4 regions of the Terrabacter sp. LjRoot27 genome follow, and region 2 is predicted to be linked to each of the others. Evidence: riboswitches for the same ligand, from Rfam matches in the RefSeq annotation. Region 2 holds a riboswitch; each other region holds the start of a gene.
The links. Region 2 has a riboswitch for cyclic di-AMP ahead of ACSQ2D_RS00915 (CHAP domain-containing protein). Riboswitches for the same ligand answer to the same signal wherever they lie in the genome.

Region 1 (2,190 bases), 3.3 Mb from region 2:
CGGCTCCTCGCCACCCGCGTCATGCGCAAGCACCGGCTCGCCGAGCGGCTGCTCGTCGACGTCATCGGCCTCGAGTGGGAGTACGCCCACGACGAGGCCTGCCGGTGGGAGCACGTCATGTCCGAGAAGGTCGAGCGCAAGATCCTCGGCCTCATCGGGGAGGGCCTCGAGTCGCCCTACGGCAACCCGATCCCCGGTCTCGAGGAGCTCGGGGTGCGCCAGGACGAGGACTTCCTCACCGGCCTCAGCACCCTGACCGCCGCCGTGGGAGCCGCTCCGACCGTCGTGACGATCCGGCGCATCGGCGAGCCCGTCCAGGTCGACCCGGAGGCGCTCGCGCTGCTGACGAGCGCCGGCGTCGTGCCCGGCGCCCGCGTCGAGGTCGTCCGTGACGGCGGCCGGGTCCTGGCCGTCCGCGAGGGCAGCGAGCCCTCCACCGGTGTGTCGCTGCCCGACGACGTGGCCGTCCACGTCTTCTGCCAGGCTGCCTGAACACGCCGTATCCGGCAGGGTTTGCCCCCGTCTGCGGGGTCGTTTTGGCATGCCTTGCCACACCTCGTCCGGCCCGGATCCGAGGTCGCTGAAAATTCTTTGACTTCCGGGAACTCGAAGGTGACAAGGCACAGGTACTTGGGTACGGTGGGCGAACTTGCTCTCCCCGTCGAGTGAGTGCCCCGGGTCGGACCGCCTAGTCCTGCCATCGACCTGAGGCTCAGTACGAACCGCATGGCAGGAGCGGGGGAACCACTTTCTCCGGGCGTCGAGAGACGCCCTCGGGGTGAAGCCCTCCGTGGACCGATCACGGTCCGAGCGAAGGCCGGGCAGTACCTCCAGCCCGAACCCGACAGCTCACCTCGTAGGCGTCGAGAGGTCAAACGTGGCTCAGAACGTTCCCGGGCGCCACCGCGCCCCCGGTCGCTTCAACGCGATCTCGGAGCTCAAGACGATCGCCAAGGAGTCGGCCCAGCCCGCCGTGAAGGGTGCGGCCATCGTCGCGGCCTCCGGTGGCCTCGTCGCCTCGTTCGCCGGCACGGCGAACGCCGCTGACGGTTCGAGCAGCGCCGTCGCGGGTCCCGCGGCCGTCGGCCCCGCCGCCGGCACGCTCAAGGCCGGCAACGCCCTGTCGGCGATCGGCTACGCCAAGCCCGCCCTCAAGCAGGCCAAGGTCAAGCCCGTCGTCATCGAGGACGTCAAGGTCAAGACCGAGCGCGCCGCGAAGAAGGCCGCCGAGAAGGCCGCTGCCGAGCGTGAGGCCGCGCAGGAGCGCGCGTCGCGCTCCGGCTCGACCACGCGCGCCGCCCTCAACGTGGCGCCCAACCCCAGCGCCACCGGCATCGTCGGCATCGCGCAGTCCTTCTTCGGTGTGCCCTACGTCTACGGCGGCACGACGCCCTCCGGCTTCGACTGCTCGGGCTTCACCTCCTACGTCTACCGCCAGGCCGGCATCTCGATCCCGCGCACCGCGTCCGCGCAGGCCGCGGCCTCGACGCCGGTCAGCAACCCGCGCCCCGGCGACCTCGTCTTCTTCGGCTCGCCGATCTACCACGTGGGCATCTACGTCAGCCCGGGCCGCATGATCGACGCCCAGCGCCCCGGCACCGTCATCGGCAACCACTCCATCTGGACGACGCCGTCGATGTACGGCCGCATCTGAGCGGTCACCTCTCACGCCTCACGACGAGCCCCCGCCGGATCCCGGTGGGGGCTCGTCGGCTTCCCGGTGACGCGAGCGTCCGTGGTTGACTGAGTCGATGACCGACCACTCAGCCGCCGAGTCCACGACCCTCATCGAGCTCGACCTCTGGAGCGACCTGGTCTGTCCCTACTCCTGGGTCGCGAAGCGCCGCGTCGAGGCCGCCGTCGCCGCGTTCGAGCGTCCCCACGACGTCACCGTGCACCTGCGCTCCTTCGAGCTCGACCCCGACGTCCCGGCGGGCGGGTCGGTGCCCGTCAGCGAGCACCTGTCGGTGCGCCACGGCGGCGACGCGGGTGCCGGTCGGCTGATGAACGCCAAGGCCAGCGAGGTGGCCGAGGCCGACGACCTCGTCTTCGACTGGGACCGCGCCGTGCGCGCCAACACCTTCGACGCGCACCGGCTCTGTGCCCTCGCGGGCGAGATGGGCGGCCCCGCGCTGCGCTCCGCGGCGGTCGAGCGCTTCCACTCCGCCCACTTCGTCGAGGGCCTCGAGA
Region 2 (2,190 bases):
GCGGGGCTGCCTCGGCCTCAGCGCCGGCGCGCCCGTCCGGCAGTCCCACGTCGAGCCCCACGTCGAGTCCCAGGTCGAGTCCGTCGGCGTCCCCCGGTCAGGGCGGGACACCGACATCCGGCAGGACGGCCGGCGGCGACGCGAAGGGCAGCGGCATCGGTGAGTTCCTCGAGGCGTCCGAGCCGACGTCGATCGAGATCCCCTCGATCGGGGTGCGGTCGTCGCACTTCGTGCCGCTGCGCATCCAGCGCGACGGGACGATCTCCGTGCCGGGCACGGCTCAGGAGGTCGGGATCTACGACGACGGCCCCACGCCGGGCCAGCTCGGTCCGTCGGTCCTCGCCGCGCACGTCGACACCCCGTCGGGCGTGCCGGGCATCTTCTACGAGCTCGGCAAGGTCAAGGCCGGCGACGTCGTCAAGGTCTCGCGCCGGGACGGCTCGCACCTGACCTTCACCGTCGACACGGTCGCGGCCTACAAGAAGTCGCAGTTCCCGACCGAGCTCGTCTACAAGGGCGACTTCACCAAGGCCGAGATCCGCCTCGTGACGTGCGGCGGTCCCACCGACAGCCGCAACGAGTACCGCGACAACGTCGTCGTCTTCGGCCACCTGTCGGGCACCACCTGAGCCGCCGCGCGGCTCCACCAGCACCGACCCGAGGTATGCCGCGGGGTCCCCACCGAGGGACCCCGCGGCATACCCGTGGGGGGCTTGTCGGGCACCGCGTTGCGGTGTGATCCACGTCTCATCCAGCGGAAGGTAAAGCGTTGGTATAGACGGACACACCGGACATTCAAGGGCGATCGCCGCGCGTCGTCGTTACCGTGGCGTGACATTTGCCAGTCGCCTCGTCTAGTCTTCCGGGAGTCCGGCCACCTGGTCGGACTCTCGTGAGGTGGACCGCCTAGTCCTGTCACTGCCTGACGAGAGAGATCAAACCTTGTGACAGGAGCGGAGGAACCACACGTTTCTCCGGGCGTCCGGCGCAACGACTTCGGACGTCCTTGGGGTGAAGACCGAACCGCCCGTGACCTCGTCACGAAGCGGGGGTGGCCCGGGCACCTTTCCGCCCGAACCCGACAGCTAACTTCGTAGGCGCGGAGAGGTAACACGCGTGAACACTGAGAACATCCGCGGCCGCCATCGTGCGCCAGGCCGCCACAACCCCCTCAACGAGCTCAAGCTCCTCGCCCGCGAGTCGGCCCAGCCGGCCATGAAGGCGGGCGCCGTCGTCGCCGCCACCGGTGGGCTCGTCGCCACCTTCGCCAACCCGGCCAGCGCTGACACCCTCTCGCCCGCCCAGGGTGAGGTCGCGGCTGCTGCCGGCGTCGACGCCGCGGCCCCGGCCGCTGTCGGCCCGTCCACGGCTGCCGCCCCGGTCGCGTCGACCGCGCTCTCGAAGATCGGCTACGCGCCGGCCGTGCAGAAGGCCGTCGCCCAGCGCACGGCCAAGCCGGCCAAGCCGCAGGTCATCGAGGACGTCAAGGTCAAGACCGAGCGCGCTGCCGCCAAGGCCGCCGCCGAGCGCAAGGCCGCTGCCCAGCGCGCCTCGCGTGACCTGACCCGCAAGACGCTGACCACGAGCACCTCCTCGTCGAAGTCGAGCAGCAACGGCTCCGTCCCGAGCGCCTCGTCCGGCATGCGCGCCTCGTCCAACTGGGCCACCGACGGCCAGTGCACGTGGGGCGCCCTCAACAAGTGGTACCAGTCCGAGGGCTACTACCCCGGCGGCTGGACCGGCAACGCGATGGTCTGGGACACCGGCGCCGCCAACGCGGGCTACACCGTGAGCGGCACGCCGCGCACGCGCTCCATCCTCGTCATGGAGCCCGGCGTCCACGGCTCCTCGAGCGTCGGCCACGTCGCCTGGGTGACCGCGGTCAACGGCAACGAGGTGACGATCATCGAGATGAACGCCCTCGCCGGTGCGTACAACTACAACACGCGCACGCTGACCGACGGTCCCGGCATGAAGTACATCTACGCGCCGTGACCCACCGGGTCGTCGTCACGACGAACACCGCGGAGTTCTCCGCGACCTGAGCGCGTACGAAGGGGAGGATGCCTGTGCATCCTCCCCTTCGGCATGCCCGGGACGACGCGGCATACCCGCACCGGCCCGGCCGGGCACCCGACGCCCGCGTGGGATCGGCCACACCCCCAACCCTGGACACCCGGGAATGATCGA
Region 3 (2,190 bases), 3.8 Mb from region 2:
ACCCCACTGGCATACGGCCACTCGTCGTCGGGGAAGTCCTGGAACTCGAGCACGTCGAGCTCGACCCGGACGTCGTGGACCTCCGGGTGGTCGCGCAGCTCGAAGAGCACCCGGCGCACCGTGTCGAGCGGCATGTCCTCGGGACGGTTGGGCGCGATGCACCACTCGCAGTCGTTGCCCTCGAAGAACTGCTCGAGGGTGACGGCCACCTGGGCACTCGCCCCACCGCGCTCGCGGACGTGGTCGACGAAGGCGGTCTGCTTGGCGAGATCCATGACGGTTTCGGCCCCTGGGGTCGCGTTCCTGGCACTGGCGCGGTGTCGGCTACACTGACGCCGCGTGCCGCCTTGCGGACCCTTCGCGGGGCACCTCCGGGCGGCCCGTGCGAGCGTAGCTCAATGGTAGAGCGCCAGCTTCCCAAGCTGGATACGCGGGTTCGATTCCCGTCGCTCGCTCCACACGACACGAGGGCCCCGACCGTATGCCGGTCGGGGCCTTCGTGCGTCACGGGCCGTCGGGGCCGTCGGTGCGATCGATGGGGTCAGGGCATGCGGCCCGCGACCCAGCTCGTCGTCCAGATCCTCGAGAGCTGGACGCGCTGGCCGGGCTTGGGCGAGTGCCAGACCTTCCCGTAGCCGGCGTAGATGCCGACGTGGTAGGCCCGACCTCCGGACATGAAGAAGATGAGGTCGCCCTGCTGGAGGTTCGACTTGCTGATGCGGACGCTGGCGAGCCTCTGGGCGTTGGCGGTGCGCGGGACGCCGACGCCGAGACGGGTGCGGTAGGTGTAGTAGACGAGGCCGGAGCAGTCGAACGCCGACGGCCCCGCCGCGCCGTAGCGGTACGGGTCGCCCTGCTGGGCGGCCGCGACCTTGACGGCCGTCCGTCCTCGCGCGGCTCGCACGGCGGCCGAGACGTAGGCGACCGGTTTGGCCTTGATCGTGACAGGCGCGGTGCCCGCGCTGGGGGCCGCCTGGTGCGTCACCGACGATGTCGGCGCGCTACCCGTCCCGACGAGGAGGGCGGCTGCGAGAAGTGGCGTGATCGCCAGGGACTGCAAGGGAATTCGGCGTGCAAGGGTAGAAGTGGGCATGGTGGATTCCTTCCCACGCCTGTGAGGTGAGCTGTCGGGTTCGGGCGGAAGATGCCCGGCCGCTGATGCGGCTTCACCCCAAGGACCGGCTGGCCGGCCCGAAAGTGGGTCCCCCACTCCTGTCCGTTATTGCGTGGCTGCCCCACCGGTGGACAGGACTCGGCGTCCGGTGGGCCGCTCGGGGGAGACCCCGGGCGATGAGCATCCATCGACGGTGACAGACAGGTCACGAAAAGGTCGCGAAACGGCAGATTATGGCAATAGTTGACAGGTCAAATGCCGCCTCGGCGGACATTCGACACATCCGCGGAGGCTGGATGGGCACTCCCGGACGCCCACGGCATACGCCCTCGGGGGCCGGGCGGCCGGATATTCGGTGGACCACCGGGGACGTCGCGACGCACCATGGACGCTGCTCCGTCGGAGCACGTCAGTCGTCAGCGGGGAGGCCCGCGGAGAGGTGGGTGGCCGTCATGGCCTGCTCAGCGGTCACGGTCCCGCTCCACCTCCCCCACCCCGGCTGACCGGGTCACCCGGTCCTGCCCGTCTGACAGGAACAGACCGTGAAACCATTGACGGACAACGAGATCCGCGCCTCCTTCGTCAACGCCTCCCGGCGTGAGGCGAAGCAGGCCACCCTTCCCGCCGACCTCGACCTCGGCGCCCGATGGGAGTCGCTCGACTACCTCGGCTGGGTCGACCGCAGCAACCCGCAACGGGCGTATGCCGTCGTCCCCGTCGACGACGAACCCGTCGGCTTCCTCCTCCGGACCGCTGAGCGGACGCGCAAGGCGAGCGCGATGTGCGCGTGGTGCGAGGACGTCTTCGCGACGAGCGAGGTGGCACTCTTCGTGGCCCGCCGGGCCGGGGCGTCCGGCCGCGAGGGCAACAGCCTCGGCACCCTCGTGCACGCCGACTTCAGCTGCTCGACGCACGTCCGGCGCCTGCCGAACGGCATGGAGGGCGGCCTCGACCCGCTCGCCCTCGTCGAGCGACGCGTCGAGGAGCTGCGGGCTCGGTCGTCGGCCTTCGCCCGCCGGCTGCGCGACGGCTCCTGACGGTCGCCCGGGCCTGACGCGCTGGGGCTCGACCTCGGC
Region 4 (2,190 bases), 710 kb from region 2:
TGGGGCGGCGCGCAGGCCTACGACGCCCGGCACGGGCGCGGTGGGCAGGACGTCGAGCAGGGACCGCAGGGCTACTGGCCCGAGGAGGAGTGGGACGAGGAGGACGAGCCCGTCCAGCGCGAGGGCGACCCCCGCATCGGCCTGCCGATGCGCACCGGTCTGCTCGCCGCGGTCGGGATCGCCTGGGTCGGTGCGCTCATGGCGTGGCCGGGCATCGCCCTCGTCGTGCTCGTCGTGCTCTCGGCCCTCGCCCGCGCCACCGACCGCTCGGTCACGGCGCTCGTCCTGCGCCGCTACGACTTCGGCCGACGGCGCAGCGACGTGCCCTTCGCCGTCGTCTCGAGCCCGTGGCACCTCGTCGTCGGCATCATCGCGACGGGGGTCGGCCTGCTCCTGCCCGTGGCGGTGGCGCTCGCCGGGATCTTCGCCGCCGCCCTGCTCCTCGCCGGCACGCAGGGCACCGACCTCGGGCCCGGTGCGCCGATCACGCTCGCCGTCGGCGGCGTCCTCGGCCTGCTCATGCTCTGGTGGGGCCCCGGTGGGGCCTCGCTGCGACGAGGGTCCCGCTCGATGGCGCGGCGGCTCGTGCCGGCCGGCCTCACCACCCAGATCGTCTCCGTGCTGCTCGCCGTCTTCGGAGTCGTGGCCGCGCTCGTGGCCCTGCAGCACGGCTCGAGCCTGACGTGGGACCCCTTCACGACCAACCCGTTCGGGCCGTGAGCGCCGGGCCTCGGTGAGCCGAGGTCCCGTTCGCGGGTCTGTGGGGCCTTCGTGCGGTCCTCGTGCGGTCTCCGTGCGGTCTCCGTGCGGTCTCTGTGCGGGCCCTGTGGTCCTAGCGCATCAACCCCTGAAAACGGCTGGGAAAAAGATCACGGAAGTGTCTCGACGTGTCTTGTGCGCTGCAGGAACGTCCCGTACCGTCAGTGCTCGGCGGCCTCGACTCTCGGGTCGAACGGGAGCATCACCACTCGGCTCCCGGGTCGCTTCGTCGCGTCCGGCTCCACACGAACGCTCCCACAACTTCACATGGACACCCATCAATCCGTTTCCCTGAGCGCGCCGAGCCTCGCCAGCCAGGGATGTAGCCCACATCCGTGGGCCGGGCGAGGACGGGGGACCCAGTGTGACCAGTGAGTGCATGTGTGTTCGAGCGCATGGCAAGAGGACGAGATCTGGTCTCGGGGTGAAGTCGCATCCGCGACGGGGCACCTGACGCCCCAACCCGACAGCTAACCCCGCAGGCGCGCGTCAGGAAGGATCACCCATGCAGTACATGTCCAAGCATGCTGCGGCCAAGAAGGTCTCGGCCAAGCAGCGCATCGCGGGAGTCGGAATCGCTGGAGCCGCCACCATCGTCGGTGGCATCGCCACGGGCGGGTCGGCCAAGGCCGCCTCGGTCTGGGACCGCGTCGCCGCGTGCGAGTCGAGCGGCAACTGGCACATCAACACCGGCAACGGCTACTACGGCGGCCTCCAGTTCGTGCAGAGCACGTGGCGCGGCTACGGCGGCACCGCCTTCGCACCGCGAGCCGACCTCGCCAGCCGGGCCGAGCAGATCGCCGTCGCGCAGCGCGTGCTCGCCTCCCAGGGCCCCGGCGCCTGGCCGGTGTGCTCGAAGCGTGCGGGCCTGACGCGCGCCAACGGCGGCGCCACGACGACCCCGGTCTCGCGGTCGACCGTCCGCAAGCCGGTGACGACGAAGAAGGTCGTCAAGAAGAAGACGTACGCCACCAAGCCGGCGGTCACGAACACCGCCAAGGGCGCCAAGATGACCGTGCACCGCGGCGACACGCTCGGCAAGATCGCCGCGCGCTACCACGTGTCCGGCGGCTGGAAGGCGCTCTGGAAGGCGAACGGCGCCCGCGTCACCAACCCGAACCTCATCTTCGTGGGCCAGACTCTGCGACTCCCGTGAGTTCCTGATACAACTGTGCCGGACGGCCTCGCGCAACCAACCCCTGGGTTTGCGCGGGGCCGTCCTTCACGTTCCGCGGCCGGGTCGTGCTCGCGGTTTGGGCGTATGCCGTCCGGCTCGGTTACGCTTTCGCCCGTCCGCGGCGCTCGCGCCCAGACGTGCTGGCGTGGCGCAATTGGTAGCGCACCTGTCTTGTAAACAGGCGGTTAGGGGTTCGAGTCCCCTCGCCAGCTCCACCTCGGTGCATGACTTCGCCTGATGCTCGACGTTCGGTC

Region 1: it holds a riboswitch for cyclic di-AMP, as region 2 does, so the genes downstream of both, ACSQ2D_RS16370 (C40 family peptidase) here and ACSQ2D_RS00915 (CHAP domain-containing protein) in region 2, are expected to answer to the same signal.
Region 3: it holds a riboswitch for cyclic di-AMP, as region 2 does, so the genes downstream of both, ACSQ2D_RS18700 (C40 family peptidase) here and ACSQ2D_RS00915 (CHAP domain-containing protein) in region 2, are expected to answer to the same signal.
Region 4: it holds a riboswitch for cyclic di-AMP, as region 2 does, so the genes downstream of both, ACSQ2D_RS04300 (transglycosylase family protein) here and ACSQ2D_RS00915 (CHAP domain-containing protein) in region 2, are expected to answer to the same signal.

The regions. Positions count from the first base shown of each region.
Region 1 is NZ_CAXUSS020000001.1:3,553,579-3,555,768, reverse strand. It holds gene ACSQ2D_RS16375 (metal-dependent transcriptional regulator) at 1-492, shown strand, start outside; cyclic di-AMP (ydaO/yuaA leader) riboswitch at 700-875, shown strand; gene ACSQ2D_RS16370 (C40 family peptidase) at 878-1,654, shown strand; gene ACSQ2D_RS16365 (DsbA family oxidoreductase) at 1,752-2,190, shown strand, end outside.
Region 2 is NZ_CAXUSS020000001.1:213,360-215,549, reverse strand. It holds gene ACSQ2D_RS00920 (sortase domain-containing protein) at 1-629, shown strand, start outside; cyclic di-AMP (ydaO/yuaA leader) riboswitch at 924-1,112, shown strand; gene ACSQ2D_RS00915 (CHAP domain-containing protein) at 1,117-1,995, shown strand.
Region 3 is NZ_CAXUSS020000001.1:4,054,403-4,056,592, forward strand. It holds gene ACSQ2D_RS18690 (hypothetical protein) at 1-275, opposite strand, end outside; tRNA gene ACSQ2D_RS18695 (tRNA-Gly) at 385-458, shown strand; gene ACSQ2D_RS18700 (C40 family peptidase) at 542-1,093, opposite strand; cyclic di-AMP (ydaO/yuaA leader) riboswitch at 1,095-1,237, opposite strand; gene ACSQ2D_RS18705 (FBP domain-containing protein) at 1,657-2,151, shown strand.
Region 4 is NZ_CAXUSS020000001.1:924,247-926,436, forward strand. It holds gene ACSQ2D_RS04295 (protein kinase domain-containing protein) at 1-720, shown strand, start outside; cyclic di-AMP (ydaO/yuaA leader) riboswitch at 1,088-1,261, shown strand; gene ACSQ2D_RS04300 (transglycosylase family protein) at 1,265-1,915, shown strand; tRNA gene ACSQ2D_RS04305 (tRNA-Thr) at 2,076-2,151, shown strand.